3 regions of the Pseudomonas sp. LBUM1643 genome follow, and region 1 is predicted to be linked to each of the others. Evidence: riboswitches for the same ligand, from Rfam matches in the RefSeq annotation. Region 1 holds a riboswitch; each other region holds the start of a gene.

What was found. Region 1 has a riboswitch for cobalamin ahead of ACA063_RS18895 (ABC transporter substrate-binding protein). Riboswitches for the same ligand answer to the same signal wherever they lie in the genome.
Region 2: linked by a shared signal. The riboswitch ahead of cobO (cob(I)yrinic acid a,c-diamide adenosyltransferase) and the one ahead of ACA063_RS18895 (ABC transporter substrate-binding protein) in region 1 are both predicted to bind cobalamin.
Region 3: linked by a shared signal. The riboswitch ahead of cobW (cobalamin biosynthesis protein CobW) and the one ahead of ACA063_RS18895 (ABC transporter substrate-binding protein) in region 1 are both predicted to bind cobalamin.

What each region holds. Positions count from the first base shown of each region.
Region 1 covers NZ_CP166813.1:4,203,078-4,210,225, reverse strand. The annotation lists gene ACA063_RS18915 (DMT family transporter) at 1-606, opposite strand, end outside; gene ACA063_RS18910 (aminotransferase-like domain-containing protein) at 687-2,018, shown strand; gene ACA063_RS18905 (ABC transporter ATP-binding protein) at 2,225-3,010, opposite strand; gene ACA063_RS18900 (FecCD family ABC transporter permease) at 3,007-4,023, opposite strand; gene ACA063_RS18895 (ABC transporter substrate-binding protein) at 4,020-5,033, opposite strand; cobalamin riboswitch at 5,178-5,372, opposite strand; gene ACA063_RS18890 (low affinity iron permease family protein) at 5,982-6,350, opposite strand; gene ACA063_RS18885 (hypothetical protein) at 6,577-7,148, shown strand, end outside.
Region 2 covers NZ_CP166813.1:1,811,246-1,818,393, forward strand. The annotation lists gene ACA063_RS08155 (AI-2E family transporter) at 1-339, shown strand, start outside; gene hda (DnaA regulatory inactivator Hda) at 570-1,274, shown strand; gene ACA063_RS08165 (C40 family peptidase) at 1,488-2,120, shown strand; gene ACA063_RS08170 (C40 family peptidase) at 2,286-2,825, shown strand; gene ACA063_RS08175 (PQQ-dependent sugar dehydrogenase) at 2,948-4,261, opposite strand; cobalamin riboswitch at 4,413-4,645, shown strand; gene cobO (cob(I)yrinic acid a,c-diamide adenosyltransferase) at 4,727-5,338, shown strand; gene ACA063_RS08185 (cobyrinic acid a,c-diamide synthase CobB) at 5,335-6,732, shown strand; gene bluB (5,6-dimethylbenzimidazole synthase) at 6,729-7,148, shown strand, end outside.
Region 3 covers NZ_CP166813.1:3,601,441-3,608,588, forward strand. The annotation lists gene ACA063_RS16110 (magnesium chelatase ATPase subunit I) at 1-130, opposite strand, end outside; gene cobN (cobaltochelatase subunit CobN) at 289-4,188, opposite strand; gene cobW (cobalamin biosynthesis protein CobW) at 4,192-5,253, opposite strand; cobalamin riboswitch at 5,354-5,568, opposite strand; cobalamin riboswitch at 5,765-5,991, shown strand; gene ACA063_RS16125 (CbtB domain-containing protein) at 6,112-6,303, shown strand; gene ACA063_RS16130 (CbtA family protein) at 6,315-7,022, shown strand; gene ACA063_RS16135 (cobalamin biosynthesis protein) at 7,019-7,148, shown strand, end outside.

The DNA.
Region 1 (7,148 bases):
CATCACCGGCAGCGACAGCACCAACGCCCAGCAGATCACTTGCCAGCCGCCGAGCGTTCTGGACAACTTCGCCCCTTCGGCATAACCCAGCCCGCAGGCGAGGATCGCCAGCAGCATCAACAGGTCGCCGATCGGCGACGCGGTGAGGCCTTGGGACAGCGCAAAGCCGACCACCAGCAGGCTGCCCAGAATCGAAAACAGCCAGAACACTCGACGCGGACGCTCGCCACCGCGCAACACGCCGAACATCGCCGTGGCCAACGGCAGCAGGCCGACAAAGACAATTGAGTGCGCCGACGTTACGTACTGCAACGCCAGCGCCGTCAGCAACGGAAAACCTAAAACGACGCCTAGCGCGACGATGGCCAAGGACAACAGTTGAGACCGGGCAGGGCGCTGCTCCTTGAACACCAGCAACAGGCACAACGCCAGGACTGCGGCGATGCTGGCGCGGGCGACTGTCAGGAAGACCGGGTCAAATTCCAGGACGGCGACCCGCGTGGCAGGCAGCGAACCGCTGAAGATCAGCACGCCGATAAACCCGTTGAGCCAGCCGCTCGCGGTCTTTTCCAGGGGAAGGTTTTGCAGGTTCGATGCGCGTTCCATTTCGTCACTCTCACATTTGCAGAACGCCATCCTAGGGACGAGAATAAAGACAATCAAAAAATTGTCATGGATACATCCCGATGCCCCGATCCCGCTACAAATCACTGGTCGATGCCTTCGCTGCCGATATCCGCGCCGGCCGATTACTGCCGGGCACACGGCTGCCCACCCACCGTGAACTGGCGAGCCGGGAAGGGCTGGCACTGGTAACGGCCAGCCGCGTCTATGGCGAACTGGAAGCCATGGGTCTGGTCAGTGGGGAAACGGGCCGGGGCACGTTTGTCAGGGAGACCTCGCTGCCCCCCAACCTTGGCATCGATCAGCAAGACGTGGCCGCAGGGATGATCGACCTCAACTTCAATTATCCCTCGCTACCGGGCCAGGGTGATTTGTTGCGCAGTGGCCTGCGCCAACTGGCAGCGGGCGGCGATCTGGAAGCGCTGTTGCGTTATCAGCCGCACGCGGGGCGCTTGCACGAGCGAGTGTCGGTGGCGCGGCATTTGGGCGCTCGGGGGCTGACGGTCGGGGCCGAACAGGTGCTGATGGTCAGCGGCGCCCAGCACGGGTTGGCGGTAACGATGATGGCTTTTCTCAAACCCGGTGACGTGATTGCCGCGGACGCCTTGACCTATTCCGGTTTCAAAGTGCTGGCTGAAGCGCTGCACCTTGAAATCGCGCCGATTCCCGCCGCTGAAGGTGGCCCCAGTCTCGATGCGCTGGAAAAACTCTGCCGCAGTCGGCGCGTGCGGGCGGTGTACACCATGCCGACGATGCACAACCCCTTGGGCTGGGTAATGAACGCGGAACAACGCGAACAGTTGGTAGCCCTCGCGCGCAAGCATGACCTATTGATTATCGAGGACGCTGCCTACGCTTTTCTGGCCGAAAACCCACCGCTGCCCGTGGCGGTACTGGCGCCGGAGCGAACCGTTTACGTCTCCGGTTTATCCAAGAGCATCGCCACCGGATTGCGCGTGGGTTTCGTTGCCGCGCCGATCGAAAAAGTCGCCGCCATCGAACGAACGATCCGGTCGACCACCTGGAACACACCGGGTGTGATGACGGCCATTGCCTGCGCCTGGCTCGACGACGGCACCGTCATGCAGCTGGAAGCGGAGAAGCGCCGGGATGCCCAGGCCAGGCAGATCGTCGCAGCACAAGCGCTGGACGGCTTGCGTTGTGTGACCCATCCGTCGTCGTATTTCCTGTGGCTGCCGCTGTCGGAGGACGCCAGGGCGGACCAGATCACCAAGGCGTTGATGGAAGAAAATATCGCCGTTTCAACCGCCGAACCCTTCGCCACCTCGGTGCACGTACCCCATGCGATTCGCCTGGCGCTCGGGTCGGTGGATATCGATACGCTCAAGGCTGCATTGGCGAGGGTGAAATGGATGGTGGAGGCGTATTCCTGATTAGCCCCATCACATCTCCCTGTAGCAGCTGCCGAGCCTGCGAGGCTGCGTCCGGCTGCGCAGCAGTCGTAAATTCTGGGTCCGCATTTTTTCAGGTAAACCCTATCTGCCGGATTGCGACTGCTGCGCAGCCGGACGCAGCCTCGCAGGCTCGGCAGCTGCTACAGGTTTTGCAGGTTTATGCAGGTATTTGCAAAGCAGCAGTGTCAGGCAACCGGAGCACTGCGAAACCGCAAAATCCGCGCACCGTCATAAGGATCAATCAGATAGTGCGCCTGCACCCCAAACGTGTCTTGCAGGCGTTGCGGGGTCAGCACTTCAAGCGGATTACCCAACGCCACCAGCCGGCCTCGCTCCAGCACCGCCAGGCGATCACAGCCGAGTGCCTGATTGAGATCGTGAAGGGCGATCACTGTCGTCACAGGCAGGGCGTGCACCACCTGCAAAATCGCCAGCTGGTGCTGGATGTCCAGGTGATTGGCGGGTTCGTCCAGCAACAGTATTTGCGGGCGCTGGGCCAGGGCGCGGGCGATGTGCACGCGCTGCCGCTCACCCCCCGACAGGCTGCGCCAGGTACGGGTTTTCAAGTGCGTGACATCGACATCATGCAGCGCTTGCTGGACGATCTCGTCGTCCTGGCGCGACCACGGACGCAACGCCGACAGCCAGGGGGTTCTTCCCAGTGAAACGGCATCGAGCACACTGATCGAATCATCGGTATCCGCCTGCTGTTCAACTACAGCAAGCATCTGCGCGACCGTGCGGCGCGACAAGTCCTTGAGGCGCTGTTCACCCAGCCGGACCTCGCCCCGAGTGGGCACCCGCACACCCGCGAGCAGCTTGAGCAAGGTGGATTTGCCCGAGCCGTTCGGCCCGACGACACCCAGGGTTTCCCCGCGCCGAATGTCCAGGTGGATGTCGTGCAGCAGCTGCGCATCACGGACATCGAAGCCCAGCCCCGTACAGCTCAATACAGACTCACAGGCACTCATCGCGCATTCCTCCAACCGACCAGGATCAGTGCGAACACCGGCGCACCCACCAGCGCGGTAATCACCCCGACCGGGATGACCTGGCCCTTGATCAACGTCCTCGACAACACGTCGGCGGCAATCAGGAACAGCGCACCCCCGAGCGCGCTGTAGGGCAGCAAGCGCGCATGTCGAGTCCCCAGCAGCAGGCGCACGGCATGGGGAATCACCAGCCCGACGAACCCGATGGAGCCGACAATCGACACCATCACCGCCGTCACCAGCGCCGCGCACCCCACCAGCAAAAACTGCACCCGACGTACCGCAATGCCGAGCGACGCGGCGGAGTCGACACCAAACGTGAAGGCGTCCAGCGCTCGCCGGTGCCACAGGCACACCCCGAGACCGAGCAACGCCACGGGCACCGACAACCACACCGATGGCCAGCGCACGCCACTCAGATTGCCCAGCAGCCAGAACATGATGCCGCGCGCCTGTTCGGAACTGGCCGACTTGGTGATCAGAAACGCCGTGAGCGCATTGAACAATTGCGAGCCGGCGATCCCCGCCAGAATGATCTGCCCGGTGCCACTGGACGATCCGCTGACACGCGCCAGCAAAATCACCAGGGCAAAGGCCGCGACGGCGCCGGCGAACGCCCCGGCGGACAACGAAACCGCGCCAGCCCCCACACCCAGCAACGCCACCAGCACGGCACCTGTGGACGCGCCGGCGGAGATGCCGAGCAGGTAAGGATCAGCCAACGGATTGCGCAACAACGACTGCAGGATCACCCCGCAAGTCGCCAGCCCGGCGCCACAGGCAGCGGCCACCAGGGCGCGGGTCAGGCGGTAGTTCCAGACGATGCCTTCGTCGATGGGATCAAGCACATGCCCGGCTGCCCACAGCTTGTTGGCCAACACCTGGAACACCACGCTCGGCTCGATCGGCGTTTCACCAATGGCCACGCCAGCGATCACTGCCAGCAGCAGTGTCGCGAGCGCCAGCAGCGTGCGAATCAGCGTCCTGGTCATTGCGGCAGGTCGTAGCCATTGATGGCGGTCGCCAGTGTTTCAAGGCCGTCGAACATTCTGACGCTGGCCTGCATCGCCATGGCGTCGAGGATAATGATCCGGTTGTTTTTCACCGCGTCCATGTTGCGCGTCACCGGGTCACTGCGCAGGAATTGCAGTTTCTTTTCATGATCGTCAGCAGGGAATCGCCGGCGGTCCATGCGCGCAATCACCAGGAACGTCGGGTTGGCCTTGGCGATGGTTTCCCAGCCCACTGTCGGCCATTCCTCGTTGGACTCAACGACGTTGCGCACGCCCAAGGTGTTGAGCATGAAATCCGGGATGCCCTTGTGGCCGGCGACGTACGGGTCGATGTCGAGGCTGGCGCTGGAGAACCAGAACAGCGCGCTGGTGTGCTTCAGGTCCTTGTTCTGCACCGTAGCCATCGACTTCGCCAGGCTGGCCTTGAGTTCGGCGTTCAACTGCTCGCCACGGGCCTGAACATCAAAGATCTGCGCCAATTGGCTGATGCTTTTGTAAATGCTGTCGATGCGAAACGCCTCCAGCCGCGTGCCATCGGCGCCGACCAGGTTGTCTTTGGCTTCGCAATCGGAGGGCATCAGGTAGGTCGGAATATTCAGCTCATGAAACTGCTCGCGAGTGCCCACTGCGCCTTGCGGACCGACCATCCATTCCAGCTCCACCGCCACCAGTTCAGGACGTTTGCCGATCACCGCTTCGAAACTCGGCTCGTTGTCGGCCAGGCGTTCGATCTTGTCGTTCTGGGTCTTGTACGTGGACAGGACATCGTTGAACCACAACGATGTGCCGACCAGCTTGTCGCTCAAGCCCATGGCATAGAGCATTTCAGTGCCGGCCTGGCCAATGGTCACGGCCCGGACAGGCGCGTGCTGGAACGTCAGCGTGCTACCGCAGTTTTCGACGGTGAGGGGATACTGTGTCGGGTTCGCCTGGGCGAGGGCGCAAAGACCCAGGCCCGAGAGGAGGGTGGCGAAGCGGGGCAGCAGCATGAGGCGATCTCCATTTGAACCGTACACGGAGCAGAGGTATACGGTCTGGAAACACATCATCGAACGCTGCGGCAAGGGCAGTGCAAGGCCGATCACCGAAGTGACGCACGCGACAAGGATGTCCTTCCCGGACACCCCGCCGGTTAGTGATTTGCTTGGCCGGCAGGTCTCCTGACTGATGCGTCATCGCCTGGTTCCGGCCTTCCCGGGGGTGATCCCAGTGGCGTTCGTGGAGCAGGCTCAGCATCTACAGTTGCGGGGGCAGTTCCGTTTGATGCTGTGTGAGCATCACGGATTCCCTATTAATCCCATGTGGAAACCGGCGGCGGCATGGTAGTCGATCAGACCGTCCGAGGGGAACCTGTCTAACCCCGATGCACCCAGATCTACTGTAGGAGCAAAGCTTGCTCGCGATGGCGTCCTGACAACCAAGCCACATCCCCCAGATGCACCCGGATTAACTGTAGGAGTGAGCCTGCTCGCGATGACGACCTGTCAGGCAACAAGTTTCTCCCATATGTACACCGATCAAACTGTGGGAGCTGGCTTGCCGGCGATGGCGGCCTGATCGGCGGTGGGATTGTTGTTGGTGTACATATCCGTTTCTGCGGTCATGGCTACTATTGGTTTCGCTTTTACAGCGAGTCACTTGGAAGAGCCCCAAGTAACCAAGGGCTCTTGCCCCTTTCGTGCGGTGCCTCGCTAAGGCTCGGCATACCCTCGCTCCGGTCCTGCTCCGTGGGCCCGCCGCGATCGGCCATCCATGGCCGTGCGCGGCTAACCCGGCATCCTTGCCGGGTTACCCACTGCGCAGAACCTGCGCTCGGCCTTACGAGGGGGCAAGAAGATCAAAAGCAAATCAAAAGCACATCAAAAGCAAATCAAGTGCAAATCAAAAGCGGACCGAACTGCGTTTTTTCCAGGTATTGGTTGCGTTCGCCGTAGGCTTCAATCACTCACCTTGATCGCCTCAACATCCCCCAAAGAGCTGTAATGCTTACGCAGCTTCCTCAGGTCCCGGCTCCCCATTTTGTCCAGTGACAAGGTAGCGTTCTGCGCTTCTTGGGTGGCTCGAATCAGCTCGTCGATTTTCAGATGCAAGATATCGTTGTCGCGGTTTTGGGTGTTCTGGATGAGGAAGACCATCAGGAACGTGATGATCGTGGTGGAGGTGTTGATGATCAGTTGCCACGTGTCGTTGTAGTGGAAATAGGGACCTGTGAGTGCCCATACGATGATCAGGACAATGGCGGTGAGGAAGGTTTTTGAGCTGCCGGCTCGATTGGAGAGTGCCTGGCAGAATTGTGAGAATTTCATGAGTACCTACTCTTGCGATGGTCAGTGATAGACCGCAGTGATTCTTTGAAATTCTTTTTCATTCTCTTTCATCAGCGAGCATTTTCCTCCCGTGTATCCGAGGGTTCACGTCGCTCATCATTTTGTTGGAACTCCTTTCAACGTCGCTCCGTCATCTGAACTGAGGGGGGCTGCGAGCGCTCGTGGCGTACCCGATAACGCTTTTTTTTGAACAGCGAGGGACGTCATGAATAGTTCAGACAGCAGGACTGACGGTCAGACCGATCGTCAGGACTCCGGAAGACCGGAAGCCGATTTTCAACATTTGAAGGAGGGCGTTACCGAGGCCCTTGGTGATGCGCGGCAGCAAGCGGATGCGCAGTTCGGGCAGTACCGTGACACAGCAGCAGACCAGATCGAGGCACTGGCCCAGGGGGCGAAATCTTTTGTCTCCGAGATAGAAAGCAAGGACACGCTCGGTATGTCCGACTACCTGGCCGATATGGCCGAGTCCATGAGCGGGCTGGCCGGCAATCTGCGTGGCAAAAGTGCCGAACAGCTGCTGCACGATGCAGCCGATCTGGCGCGCAGCAACCCCACGCTGTTCATTGCCGGCAGTGTTGCCCTGGGCTTCGGCCTGTCGCGATTCCTGAAAGCCGGCACCTCTGCCGCCTATACCAGCACCCGCGACAGTGACCCCGCCATGGGCAGCTCCAATCCTCCGTCCGGTGGTTTCGGGGCGCAGCGTCCGTATGAAACTTCCGTCCCGTCACGCACCGATTCGGGTGCTGGTTTGGCCACCGGCATCACGCCAGCTTC
Region 2 (7,148 bases), 2.4 Mb from region 1:
CCTTACATGGGGTTTGTCATCGGGATCGGTGCGGCGTTGGTCGCGGGCTTGTTCCAGTTCGGAGGTGACCTGTATCCCATGATCGGCATCGTCGCGGTGTTCATGGTGGGTCAAGCGCTGGAAGGTATGGTGCTGACACCGTTGCTGGTGGGGGACCGAATCGGCCTGCACCCGGTTGCGGTGATTTTTGCGATTCTGGCGGGGGGTGAACTGTTCGGTTTCACCGGCATTCTGCTGGCGTTGCCGGTGGCTGCGGTGATCATGGTGCTTGTGCGCCATATGCATGATTTGTATAAGGATTCAGAAATCTACAGCGGCGAGGACGAACCCGAGCTTTAACGCTCACGTATGGTTCATCACCACTCGCCCGGTCACGTGCCGGGCGGGTGTGCATTCGCTGGGTGGCTGTCGCATTCACCGCCAAAGAAACTGTCATAAAACCAGTGCGTTAACGCAAACCTTTGATTTTGCTTGTGGTCTGTCGCATTGTGCGGCCCGCGTCACGGGTATAAACTTCGCAAACTTTACATAGAGGCCACTAACGGTTCCCTCGGAACTGTTCAGTCAGCATGAAACCGATTCAGCTGCCCCTAGGTGTGCGTCTGCGTGATGACGCCACCTTTATCAATTACTACCCAGGCGCCAATGCCGCTGCACTCGGCTATGTCGAGCGGCTCTGCGAAGCCGACGCCGGCTGGACTGAAAGCCTGATTTATCTGTGGGGCAAGGACGGGGTAGGGCGTACGCACCTGTTGCAAGCAGCCTGTTTGCGCTTCGAACAGTTGGGCGAGCCGGCGGTGTATCTGCCGTTGGCAGAGCTGCTGGATCGCGGCATCGAAATCCTCGATAACCTCGAACAATACGAACTGGTCTGCCTCGATGATTTGCAGGCGGTCGCCGGGCGTGCCGATTGGGAAGAGGCGCTGTTCCATTTGTTCAACCGTTTGCGCGACAGCGGTCGGCGCCTGCTGATTGCCGCGTCGACGTCTCCGCGTGAATTGCCGGTGAAGCTGGCGGATCTCAAGTCCCGGCTGACGCTGGCCTTGATCTTCCAGATGCGTCCGCTCTCCGATGAAGACAAATTGCGCGCATTGCAACTGCGCGCTTCCCGCCGCGGCCTGCACCTGACGGATGAAGTCGGGCATTTTATTTTGACCCGCGGCACCCGCAGTATGAGTGCGTTGTTCGAACTGCTTGAGCGACTCGATCAGGCCTCTCTTCAAGCTCAGCGCAAGCTGACAATTCCGTTTCTAAAAGAAACTCTGGGTTGGTAAAACCACCGTTCTGCAGGGCTTTGGGCACATTTCAGGCGTCAGACATTCCGCTGTCCTACACGTTGTAGGCTGCGAGAGTGTCTAAATGGGGCTTTAGCGCTTAGATGTAAACGCGAAACCGAAAAGTCACATAAAGTTCGATAGAATTTGCAAATGAGGATGATAGCGGGCATAGTCTCGGCTTCTTTACAACTATCAGCCACGGTCGTGCCCATGCTAAATCGCTTCGCACCCCTCGTGCCTCTCGCACTCGTTACCCTGTTGTTCGGTTGCGCTGCTCACTCTCCAGTTTCCGAGCAGACGTCACAGCAGCAGCAACAGTTCAAAAACACTGTTACCGCCCAAGCTTCTTCCGTTCAATACCTGGAAGAGATGGCCACCGAAAAAGAACTGGCGACCTTTGCTGATGGCAAGTCGTACCAGCTTCCGGTTCTGGCCGACAGCATTCTCGAACGTGGCATGTCCCTGATCGGTACCCGTTACCGTTTTGGCGGTACCTCTGAAGCCGGTTTCGATTGCAGCGGTTTCATCGGCTACCTGTTTCGTGAAGAGGCCGGCATGAACCTGCCGCGCTCCACTCGCGAAATGATCAACGTTGATGCTCCGCTGGTCTCCCGTAACAACCTCAAGCCAGGTGACCTGCTGTTCTTCGCCACCAATGGTCGTCGCGGTCGCGTCAGCCATGCCGGTATCTATCTGGGCGATGACCAGTTTATCCACTCCAGCAGCCGCCGCAGCGGTGGTGTTCGGGTTGATAGCCTGGGCGACAGCTACTGGAGCAAAACCTTTATTGAAGCCAAGCGCGCACTCGCGATGGCTCCGACTGTGGTCACGGCGCGCAAGTAAGCTCACAGTTTGTAAGGTGAACTTAAAGTCTTACTTGAAGTTTGCCGTATAGCGTCTAGAATCCTGATCTATTATTGATGGCAAACCGCCTGCGTTACGCGCAGGCGGTTTTCTTTTCTGCCGTTTCGGTGGAAATAGCCGCAGCCAGATCAGGATGTTCTGCTTATGACGACGTCGGCCCGCCTCACCCTCCTGCTCTTAGCAGCGTTGCTCAGCGCTTGCGCCAGCCGCACTCCACCGCCAGCCGCACCGGTTATTCGCGCTCCCATCGTATTTGGTCCTGCCCAACCTTTTTCGCCTGAGGCGGAAGACGTGCTGTTTCGTGCGTTGGGCCTGGTGGGAACGCCTTATCGCTGGGGCGGCAACACGCCGGACTCGGGGTTTGATTGCAGTGGACTGATTGGCTACGTCTACCATGATGTCGCTGGTATTACCCTGCCACGTACCACCCGCGAGATGATCGGCATGCAAGCCGCCAGCGTCGGCAAGGAAGGGCTGCAAACCGGGGATCTGATCTTTTTCGCCACCAACGGTGGTTCCCAGGTCAGCCATGCCGGGATCTATGTAGGTGAAGGCCGCTTCGTTCATGCGCCAGCCACTGGCGGTACGGTGAAGCTGGACAGCCTGTCCAAGGCTTATTGGCAGAAGGCATACCTGAGCGCCAAGCGAGTCCTGCAGCCGGAACACCTGGCACGCAATCCGTAACAGGCGTCCGTTGCGCCCAAAAAGATTAAGGTTGGACAAAAAAAAATCGCAGCTGTCTGCAGTACCTGAATGGACGAACCTACGTCCCCAGAAGCTGCCGATAGCTGCGATTTTTTTTGACCTTATTTAACTGCCGACACCCGCCACACTTTGTTCCCTACGTCATCTGCCACCAGCAAAGCACCCTGCTGATCGATCACCACGCCTACTGGCCGGCCCATGGCTTTTTCGTCTTCATTAAGGAAGCCAGTCAGGACATCGACCGGCTGCCCGGTAGGCTTGCCCGCGCTGAACGGCACGAAAATCACTTTATAACCGCTGTGCGGCTTGCGATTCCATGAGCCGTGCTGACCAATGAACGCGCCTTCCTTGAACTGGGCTGGCAGTGTGTTGCCTTGCGCAAACGTCAGGCCGAGGGAGGCGGTGTGTGGGCCTACCGCATAATCTGGAGCAATCGCCTTGGCCACCAGGTCGGGGTTTTGTGGCTCAACGCGAACGTCTACATGTTGGCCGTAATAGCTGAACGGCCAGCCATAAAAGGCCCCGTCCTTGACCGAGGTGATGTAGTCCGGCACCAGGTCACTGCCGATTTCGTCACGTTCGTTGACAGCGGTCCATAACGCGCCGCTATCCGGCTCCCAGGCCATGCCGTTGGGATTGCGCAGGCCCGAAGCGAAAATTCGGTGATTGCCGGTCGCGCGATCCACTTCCCAAATGGCCGCGCGGCCTTCTTCCTTGTCCATTCCGTTTTCCGCGACGTTGCTGTTGGAGCCAACGGTGACGTAAAGCTTGTTGCCATCCTTGCTGGCGATAACGTTTTTGGTCCAGTGATGGTTCAGCGTACCACCCGGCAAGTCGACCACTTTGATCGGTTGCGATTTGATCGCCGTGTCACCGTCTGCATAGTGGAAACGCAACAAGCGGTCGGTGTCGGCGACATACAGATCATTGCCGACCAGGGTCATGCCGAAGGGCGAATTCAGGTTCTCCAGAAACACGGTGCGGGTTTCAGCAATGCCGTCGTGATCCTTGTCCCGCAGCAGCGTGATGCGATTTGGACTTGGGACGCCAGCCCCCGCGCGTCCCATGACGGTCTTCATGACCCAGCCTTTTATGCCTTTGCCATCATCGGGCTTTGGCGGTGCGTTGGTTTCCGCCACCAGCACATCACCATTGGGCAGCACGTAGAGCCAGCGTGGGTGATCGAGCCCTTCGGCAAATGCCGCCACCTGCGTGCCGGCCGCGGCTGTCGGTTTGGCACCGTCAGCCCAGCCGACGGCCGGGGCGATGTTCACCGTCGGTATCAGGGTCTTGTTCGGTTCTGGCAGCTTGGGTGACGGACCGGTGCCGTCGGAGACTTGCAGGCTGGAGGTTTCACCGCAGGCGACGAGACCTCCGGCGAGCGCGATGACGAGAACGAGCTGGGGTTTGCGCATGCTGATCTTCCCTTTAAATGCATTGACCTGATCAGTAGAGAAGCGCAAATGTGCGATGGTTCAACGGGGCACAATCAATCAAACGATCTGCGGCAGTTATTCGCGCAGACAAGTCCCGTCTTTAATTGACGCTCCACCCCCAACCCTCTAACCTTCGCGGCTTGTTTCAGGTGCTCTGTGACGTCGTCGACAGAGTGAAACAGGGAAGCCGGTGAGTGATCGCTTTGTTGCACGAAGCTTCGCGATCCCGGCGCTGCCCCCGCAACGGTAAATGAGTAAAAACTGCGCCTTGTGCCACTGTGTCGATTATCGGTATGGGAAGGCGCGCAGTTCGGCGTCAAGCCGCTCATGAGCCCGGAGACCGGCCTGATCCATCCAGCGGCATCACGGTGGGCGATGCCAGGCTTTTTGCCGTCTATTCTTGTGCCTGCCCGCCGTTATCCAGCCCCAACGGAGAGCTTCCCCATGACTGATACCCCTGATCGCGACGAACGCCACCTGGCGCGCATGTTGCGCAAAAAAGCCGTGATCGACGAACGCATCGCCAACTCCCCGAATGAATGCGGCCTGCTGCTGGTGCTCACCGGCAACGGCAAGGGCAAAAGCAGCTCGGCGTTCGGCATGCTTGCCCGGTCCATGGGGCATGGTATGCAGTGTGGTGTAGTGCAGTTCATCAAGGGGCGTAACAGCACCGGTGAAGAACTGTTCTTCCGCCGCTTTCCGGAGCAGGTGCGTTTTCATGTGATGGGCGAAGGTTTCACCTGGGAAACCCAGGACCGTCAGCGTGACATTGCTGCTGCCGAAGCGGCGTGGGCAGTTTCTCGTGAATTGTTGCGCGATCCGTCGATAGGTCTGGTGGTGCTGGACGAGTTGAACATCGCGCTCAAGCACGGCTATCTCGACCTCGATCAGGTACTCAGCGATTTGCAGGCCCGCCCGCCGATGCAGCACGTCGTGGTAACCGGGCGCGGCGCCAAACCGGAAATGATTGAACTGGCTGACACCGTGACCGAAATGGGCGTGATCAAGCATGCGTTCCAGGCCGGGATCAAAGCGCAAAAAGGCGTCGAATTGTGAATCAACCCCGTCATTGCCCCGCGGTACTCATCGCCGCGCCGGCCTCCGGTCAGGGCAAGACCACCGTCACCGCTGCGCTGGCCCGTTTGCATCGCAATCAGGGGCGCAAGGTCCGCGTATTCAAATGCGGTCCGGACTTTCTGGACCCGATGATTCTCGAGCGCGCCAGCGGTTCGCCGGTCTATCAACTGGACATGTGGATGGTTGGCGAGCAGGACAGCCGTCGGCTCCTGTGGGAAGCCGCGGGTGAGGCAGACCTGATCCTCATTGAAGGCGTCATGGGGCTGTTCGACGGCACACCGTCCAGTGCCGATCTGTCGCGGCATTTCGGTGTGCCGGTGCTGGCCGTGATCGACGGCACGGCCATGGCGCAGACCTTTGGTGCGCTGGCGTTGGGGTTGGCGCGGTATCAGCCAAACTTGCCGTTTGCCGGCGTATTGGCCAATCGGGTCGGTACCTTGCGCCATGCGCAGTTGCTCGAAGGCAGCCTGACGGAAGGGTTGCGTTGGTACGGCGCATTGTCCAGAGAAACCGGGATTCAATTGCCGAGCCGGCATCTCGGCCTGGTGCAAGCGAGTGAGTTGAACGACCTGGACCTGCGCCTCGATGCCGCAGCCGATGCACTGGCTGGCAGTTGCGAAGTTGCGTTGCCCCCGGCGGTGGAATTCGCCGCGCCGGATGTGATCGTCGCCGAGCCCTTGCTGGCGGGCGTGCGGATTGCCGTGGCCCGTGATGAAGCGTTCGCTTTCACCTATGGCGCGAGCCTGGATTTACTGAGGGCCATGGGTGCCGAGTTGCTGTTTTTCTCGCCGATCCGGGACGCCCATTTGCCCGACGCGGACAGCCTGTATCTGCCAGGCGGTTATCCCGAATTGCACCATGTAACACTGTCACAGAACACCTCGATGCTGAATGCGATTCGTGCTCACCATAGCGCTGGTAAACCACTGCTGGCCGAGTGTGGCGGCATGTTGTACCTGCTCGACTCATTGACCGATGTCGACGGCACGCGCGCGAAGCTGGTCGGCTTGTTGGCGGGAGATGCAGTGATGCAAAAGCGACTGGCGGCGCTGGCGTTGCAGGCGGTCGATTTGCCCGAAGGCTCACTGCGCGGGCATACCTATCACCACTCTTTGACCAGCACCGAGCTTCAACCGATCGCCCGTGGGCTGAGCCCGAACGGTGGGCGCGGGGCCGAGGCGGTTTATCGTGAGGGGCGGATGACGGCTTCTTACGTGCATTTTTACTTTCCGTCGAATCCGTCCGCGATTGCTGCACTGTTTGCGCCTGACCGTGAAGTAGCCATCGCTGGCAAGTCGAGTCGTCGCACCGCAGCTCTCACAGTTGATCACCTGCTCCTTGTGGGAGCTGGCTTGCCAGCGAACAGGCCATGACCGACAACACATTTTCTGAAGCCGAACGCGATGCAGTCTATCGAGCCATCGCCGAACGCCGCGACATGCGCCACTTCAGCGGTGGCACCGTCGAGCCCGAACAGCTGCAACGCTTGCTCCAGGCCGCCCACCAGGCGCCCAGTGTCGGCTTGATGCAGCCTTGGCGTTTCATTCGCATCAGCGACCGGGCCTTGCGTGGCCAGATTCAATCGCTGGTGGAAGAAGAGCGCATTCGCACTGCCGAAGCCCTGGGCGAGCGCACCGACGAATTCATGAAGCTCAAAGTCGAAGGCATCAACGACTGTGCCGAAGTCCTGGTTGCCGCGCTGATGGACGATCGTGAGCGGCATATTTTCGGCCGTCGGACCTTGCCGGAAATGGACCTCGCCTCAGTGTCCTGCGCGATCCAGAACCTG
Region 3 (7,148 bases), 600 kb from region 1:
TGGCCATGCCCCGAGGGCCTTCGATAAGCACGCCGCCGATTTTCGGGTCAATGGCAGTGAGGCAGAGCGCGAGTTTGAGATCGTCAGCGCCGACCACGGCGGAGAGCGGGAAATGGGGGGTGTCGGTCATTAGCAAATCTCGGTCATGGTCGGTGATTCATCCAAAATTCTCATAAGCACCTCGATCCCTGTGGGAGCCAGCCTGCTGGCGATGGGGCTGCCAAATTCGGCATCATCACAAACTGACACACCGCTTCGCGAGCAGGCTCACTCCCACAGAAAAAGCGGTCAGCTTTCTTCTTCTATATCCAGCAACAAACTTTCCAGCGCTTCCCGGTACTCCCCCGGTTCCTTCCACATCCCCCGCTGCTGCGCCTCCAGCATCCGCTCGGTCATATCGCGTAGCGCATGAGGATTATGCTCACGAACAAAATCCCGGGTGCTCGGGTCGAGCAGATAGGCGTCGGCCAGCAACGCATACTGATGGTCATCGATCAGCTGCGTGGTGGCGTCGAAGGCGAACAGGTTGTCCACCGTCGCAGCCAGTTCAAACGCACCTTTGTAGCCGTGGCGCTTCACGCCGTCGATCCACTTCGGATTGGCCGCCCGCGAGCGAATCACCCGGTTCAGTTCTTCCTTGAGCGTACGAATCTTCGGCAAGTCTGGCTGGCTGTGATCGCCGTGGTAACTGGCGGCCGCTTCACCGCTGAGGCTCTCGACGGCCGCCAGCATGCCGCCCTGAAATTGGTAATAGTCGTTGGAATCGAGCAGGTCATGCTCGCGGTTGTCCTGGTTCTGCAGCACTGCCTGCACCTGGCTCAAGCGCTGGGCGAATTGGTCTCGGGCGACAGTGCCCTCGTCGGAGCCACCGTAAGCGTAGCCACCCCAATTCAGATAAACCTCGGCCAGGTCCTCGCGGCTTTGCCACAAGCGACCGTCGATGGCGCCCTGCACGCCAGCGCCATAAGCGCCTGGCTTGGCACCAAAGATGCGCCAGCCGGCCTGACGTCGAGCCGCGTCTTCGTCCAGGCCCGATTGCAGCAACGCTGTGTGCTCGGCGCGTACCTTGGCCGCCAGCGGATTAAGGTCGTCCGGTTCGTCCAGCGCGGCCACCGCTTGCACGGCGGCGTCGAACAGGCGAATCAGGTTGGCGAAGGCGTCGCGGAAGAAGCCCGAGACCCGTAAGGTCACGTCCACTCGCGGACGGTCCAGCAGACTGAGCGGGAGAATCTCGAAGTCGTCGACCCGCTGACTGCCCGTGGCCCACACGGGCCGTACACCCATCAATGCCATGGCCTGGGCGATGTCATCGCCGCCGGTACGCATGGTCGCGGTGCCCCAGACCGACAGGCCAAGCTGACGCAAATGGTCGCCGTGGTCTTGCAGGTGGCGCTCGAGAATCAGGTTCGCCGACTGGAAACCAATCCGCCACGCGGTAGTGGTCGGCAGGTTGCGCACATCCACCGAATAGAAATTGCGCCCAGTTGGCAGCACGTCCAGACGACCTCGACTCGGCGCGCCACTAGGGCCTGCCGGGACGAAGCGGCCGCTCAAGGCGTCGAGCAAACCGCGCATTTCTGCCGGACCGCAGGCATCCAGACGGGGGGCGACCACTTCGCGCAGAGTGTCGAGGATTGCGTTTACTTCAGCCCAACCGGGAGCCTGTGGGAACGCGCTTTTGTGGCGAGGGGATTCATCCCCGTTGGACTGCGCAGCAGTCCCATTTTCTGGGGCCGCTTCGCGACCCAACGGGGATGAATCCCCTCGCCACAGAAGCTCGCTCCCGCAGGATTCAGCGTCGACTTCGGTATTCAGAGTCTGCGAGATCAGCTCTGCGGCAAACAGTTCCAGGCGTTCTCGAGTATCCCCCGCCGTGCGCCAGACTTCCTCACTAAGGGCTTGCAGCTCAGGCGGACGCGGCCCGATCCACGGCTCGGCGAGCTCACAATCCAATGGATCGAAACCCAAGCCAAACGCCTTGGCCAGCGCCCGCAGCAGACTCGATTGCGCACCTCGTCCATCGCCACGGGGTATGCGCAGCAATGCAAGCAAGGTGTCGATGCGCAACCGCCCGGTCGGCGACTCGCCAAAAATGTGCAGGCCATCGCGTATCTGCGATTCCTTCAAGTCGCACAAGTACGTGTCCAGCCGCGGCAACCAGATCGCCGCATCGGCCTCGCTGTTGAGCTTTTCGTCCAGTTGCAGCTCGCGGTCGATGTGGGTATCGCGCACCAGTTGCAGGATGTCGCGCTGCAACTCCCGGGCCCGACGTGGGTCCAGCAGTTGCGCTTCGTAATATTCGTCGGCGAGCAATTCGAGGTTGCGCAGCGGCCCATAGGTTTCGGCGCGGGTCAGCGGCGGCATCAAATGATCGATGATCACCGCTTGAGTGCGCCGCTTGGCCTGAGCGCCCTCGCCCGGGTCGTTGACTATGAACGGATAAATGTTCGGCAGCGGACCGAGCAGCGCGTCCGGCCAGCAATTTTCCGACAGTCCGACACCCTTGCCCGGCAGCCATTCGAGATTGCCATGCTTGCCGACGTGAATCACCCCATGGGCGCCATAGGTGTTGCGCAACCAGAAATAGAACGCCAGGTAACCGTGCGGCGGCACCAGGTCGGGGTCGTGATAGACCGCGCTCGGATCAACCTGATAGCCACGCGCCGGTTGAATACCGACAAAAGTCAGGCCGAAACGCAGGCCGGCGATCATCATTCGGCCGCTGCGGAACATCGGGTCGTTTTGCGGCGGCCCCCAACGTTCAAGGACAGCTTCTCGGTTGGCGTCGGGCAATGCGTTGAACATCAGCCAATAATCATCCAGCCCCAGGCTTTGCTGGCACGGACGCTGGTCGATCGTGTCGAGGTCGTTGCTGACGCCGCCAAGCAGTTGCTGGATCAGCGCAGTGCCGCTGTCCGGCAGTTCGGCGGGCAACGGATAACCTTCCGTATGCAACGCACGGAGGATATTCAGTGCAGCGGCCGGCGTATCAAGACCGACGCCGTTGCCGATGCGTCCATCCCGGGTCGGGTAGTTGGCCAGAATCAGCGCGATGCGTTTTTCGCCGTTCGGCACCCGCGCCAGCTCGATCCAGCGCCGCGCCAGTTCGGCGACGAAATCCATGCGTTCGGGTTGCGCCCGGTAACACACCACGTCCGATTGACTGCGTTCGCTGCGCCACGCCAGGTCCTTGAAGCTGATCGGCCGGCTGATGATTCGCCCGTCGAGTTCGGGCAGCGCAATGTGCATCGCCAGATCCCTAGGGCCGAGGCCCTGTTCACTGGCGCGCCAACCCGGCTCATTGTCCTGGGCACAAATCGCCTGGATGACCGGGATATTGCGGCGAAACGGTCGCAAATGCGGTGCTTCAGGGCTGGACTGGGCGAAACCGGTGGTGTTGAGAATCACCCCGGCGTCGACTTCATCCAGCCAATCCTCGACCGCCGTCAGGCAACCGGGTTCTTTCAAACTGGCCAGCGCAATCGGCAACGGGTTCAATCCCGCTGCCTGCAAGCGCTGGCAGAACACATCGATAAACGCGGTGTTCGCTGCCTGTAAATGCGAGCGGTAAAACAACACGGCGGCGACCGGCTGATCGGCACACCAATCGGCTTGCCAGTCCTTCAGATCAGCGGGGCTTTTATGGGGATGGTAGATGGCCGTGCGCGGCAGGGTTTGCGGCTCGGACCAGGCGTAATCGCGGCCCAGCCAGCGATTGGCCAGGCAGCGGAAAAAGTCCAGCGCATTGCCCAGGCCACCCTGACGCAAAAACTGCCAGAGCCGGTCACGGTCGTCGGCAGCTACCGTGCTCAGGTCGCTGAGCTCCGGGTCGGGGCGGTCATCGCCGGGCACCAGGATCAGGTGCACCCCTTGCTCGGACAACTGCACAAGTCGCTCGACGCCATAACGCCAGTAGCCGATGCCGCCGTGCAGCGAGATCAGGATCACCTTGGCGTGGCGCAGCACCTCGTCGACATACAGGTCGACCGAAGCGTGATTCTGCACCTGCATCGGGTTGGCCAGGCGTACGCTCGGGTAATCGTCGGGCAGCTGCTGCGCCGCTTCGGCGAGCAACGCCAGGCTGGAGTCACCGCTGCACAGGATCACCAACTCGGCGGGGGTTTGTCCAAGGTCGGCAATGTTGTCATCCGAGACGAAACCGCCGGGCTGAGTCCTGAGCAGATGCATGGGTTAAACGCTGAGCGCAGCGCGCAATTGCGCTTCAAGTTCGGCAGCGTCCAACGCCTGGCCGATCAACACCAGACGCGTGGTGCGTGCTTCTTCAGCGCCCCACTGACGGTCGAAGTGCTTGTCGAAACGCGTGCCCACGCCCTGAATCAGCAGGCGCATCGGCTTGTTCGGAATCGCCGCGAAACCTTTGACTCGCAGGATGCCGTGCTTGACCACCAGTTGGGTCAACGCATCCATCAGCAGGCTTTCGTCGGCTTGCGGCAATTCGATGGAAATGGAGTCGAATGCATCGTGATCGTGGTCGTCTTCACCTTCGTGGTGGTGATCGTGGTGGCTGTGGCGGCTGTCGATGTGTTCTTCGGAACCGGCACCGAGGCCGATCAGCACGTCCAGGGGCACGCGGCCGCTGCTGGCTTCGATGACCTTGACCGCGGGCGGCAGTTCTTCGGCAACTTCGAGGCGCACACGGGCCAGGTCTTCAGGGCTGATCAGGTCAGCCTTGTTGAGGATCACCAGGTCGGCGCTGGCCAGTTGGTCGGCGAACAGTTCGTGCAGCGGCGACTCGTGATCCAGGTTCGGGTCGAGTTTGTGCTGGGCGTCGACCTGATCCGGGAAAGCAGCAAAGGTGCCAGCCGCCACGGCCGGGCTGTCGACCACGGTGATCACCGCGTCAACGGTGCAGGCACTGCGGATTTCCGGCCACTGGAAGGCTTGCACCAGTGGTTTTGGCAAGGCGAGGCCGGAGGTTTCGATAAGGATGTGGTCGAGGTCGCCACGACGGGCAACGAGTTCGCGCATCACCGGGAAAAATTCTTCCTGGACGGTGCAGCACAGGCAACCGTTGGCCAGCTCATAGACGCGGCCGTTGGCTTCTTCTTCGGTGCAGCCGATGGCGCACTGCTTGAGGATTTCACCGTCGATGCCCAGCTCGCCAAACTCGTTGACGATGACGGCGATGCGCCGGCCCTGAGCGTTGTCGAGCATGTGCCGCAGCAAGGTGGTCTTGCCCGAGCCGAGGAAGCCGGTAACGATGGTGACGGGGAGTTTGGCCAGTGTTTTCATCGGATGCCCTTTGGCAAGGTGGCGGGCATGCGGGACGACAATCGCTGCGACAGGTGCGCGCGCGGAAGAGTTCGCCACCGGATCACCCCGCCCGGTTGTAGTGAGAATCTGTTTCGAGGCAGGTCTCCTGGCTGACGGCGTGCCGGGCAGTTTCGCCTGGCATTCGCTGCGCCTTCCCGCGAACCCGTTGGACAGGGTTTGCAGTGGCGTGGCAGCGAACATCACCGTTCACAGTTGCGGGGGCAGCCGCGGCTTGAACCGCGTTCCCTTCTTAGCTTCGGCAAATACCGAAGAACCTCGAATGCGCAAGGCTACGCATGGTCTTGGGGCGGGTCAATCGTTGAGCTTCACGCGCTCCCCTGTAGGAGCTGCCGAAGGCTGCGATCTTTTGACTTTGCTTTAAAAACAAAATCAAAAGATCGCAGCCTTCGGCAGCTCCTACATAGAGCCCATTAGTCTTCGCCCCTAACGAGAACCCTTGCCAATTGACGCCAAACCCCGCCCATGCTCTCCTACACGCCTTGTTACGGGTGCCCTTCACAGGGTGAAACGGGAAACCGGTGAATCATGTGCTTTACTCAAGGCCATGTCAGTCCGGTGCTGCCCCCGCAACGGTAAGCGATTGAAGAATCAAATCCACTGTGCCAGCAGTTCGGCATGGGAAGGTGATTCTTGCAGGTTGAGGCCAAACCCCAGCCCCTCGTGAGCCCGGAGACCGGCCCGCAACACACAGTGATTTTTCACCTTCACTGAATAACAAACCCGCGGTGGGCGGGCGCTGTTGCATCTCTGCGTGCCCGATTCGCAGGGATCTTCCATGCGCTCTATTCACCCGCTGACAGACCAGAGGGAAGCGCCATGTCGACCATCAGCACCACCGGCAGCAACACCGCCAGCAGCACCACGACCCTGACTCAACGCCTGACCGCCGCCTTGTGTGCGTCGATCCTGGGCGCATGCCTTGTGTACTTTGCCGGGTTCTCCCACATCGAAGCGGTGCACAACGCCGCCCACGATACCCGTCACAGCTCCGCATTCCCGTGCCATTGAGACCTGCCGACATGATCAAGCGTATTGCGCAAACCGCAGGTTTCACCGGGCTGCTGGCCGCCCTCCTGCTGACCCTGCTGCAAAGCTTCTGGGTCGCTCCGCTGATTTTGCAGGCCGAGACCTACGAAAAATCAGAGCCTGTCGCGGTAGAAATCCATGAGCATACCGGCACTGCCATGGCCGCTCATGCCCACGATGCCGAAGCCTGGGAGCCGCAAGACGGCTGGCAGCGCGTGCTGTCCACCACCGGTGGCAACCTGGTTGTAGCGGTTGGTTTCGCCTTGATGCTCGCTGGCCTCTACACCCTGCGTGCGCCCAATAGCACCGCGCAAGGCTTGCTGTGGGGCCTGGCCGGTTACGCCACGTTCGTCCTCGCGCCAACCCTGGGCCTGCCGCCTGAACTGCCAGGCACTGCCGCTGCCGACCTGGCGCAACGCCAGATCTGGTGGATCGGCACCGCCGCCTCTACCGCCGTCGGGATCGCACTGATCGTGTTCAGCCGTCACTGGCTGATGAAGGTCCTGGGCGTGGCGATCCTGGCCGTTCCCCATGTGATCGGCGCGCCGCAACCGGAAGTGCACTCGATGCTCGCCCCGGAAGCGCTGGAAGCTCAATTCAAAATCGCTTCGCAGTTGACCAACGTCGCGTTCTGGCTGGCCCTGGGCCTGATCAGCGCCTGGTTGTTCCGCCGCAAAGGTGAAGGCCAATACCGCGCATGACCCATGCCAGCACAGCGCCGACGCTCGTGGTCGGCCTGGGCTGCCAACGCGGCTGCCCGGTCAGCACGTTGCAGGCACTGCTCGACCAGGCCCTTCAGGCGCATCAGATCGAACTTCACCAGATCA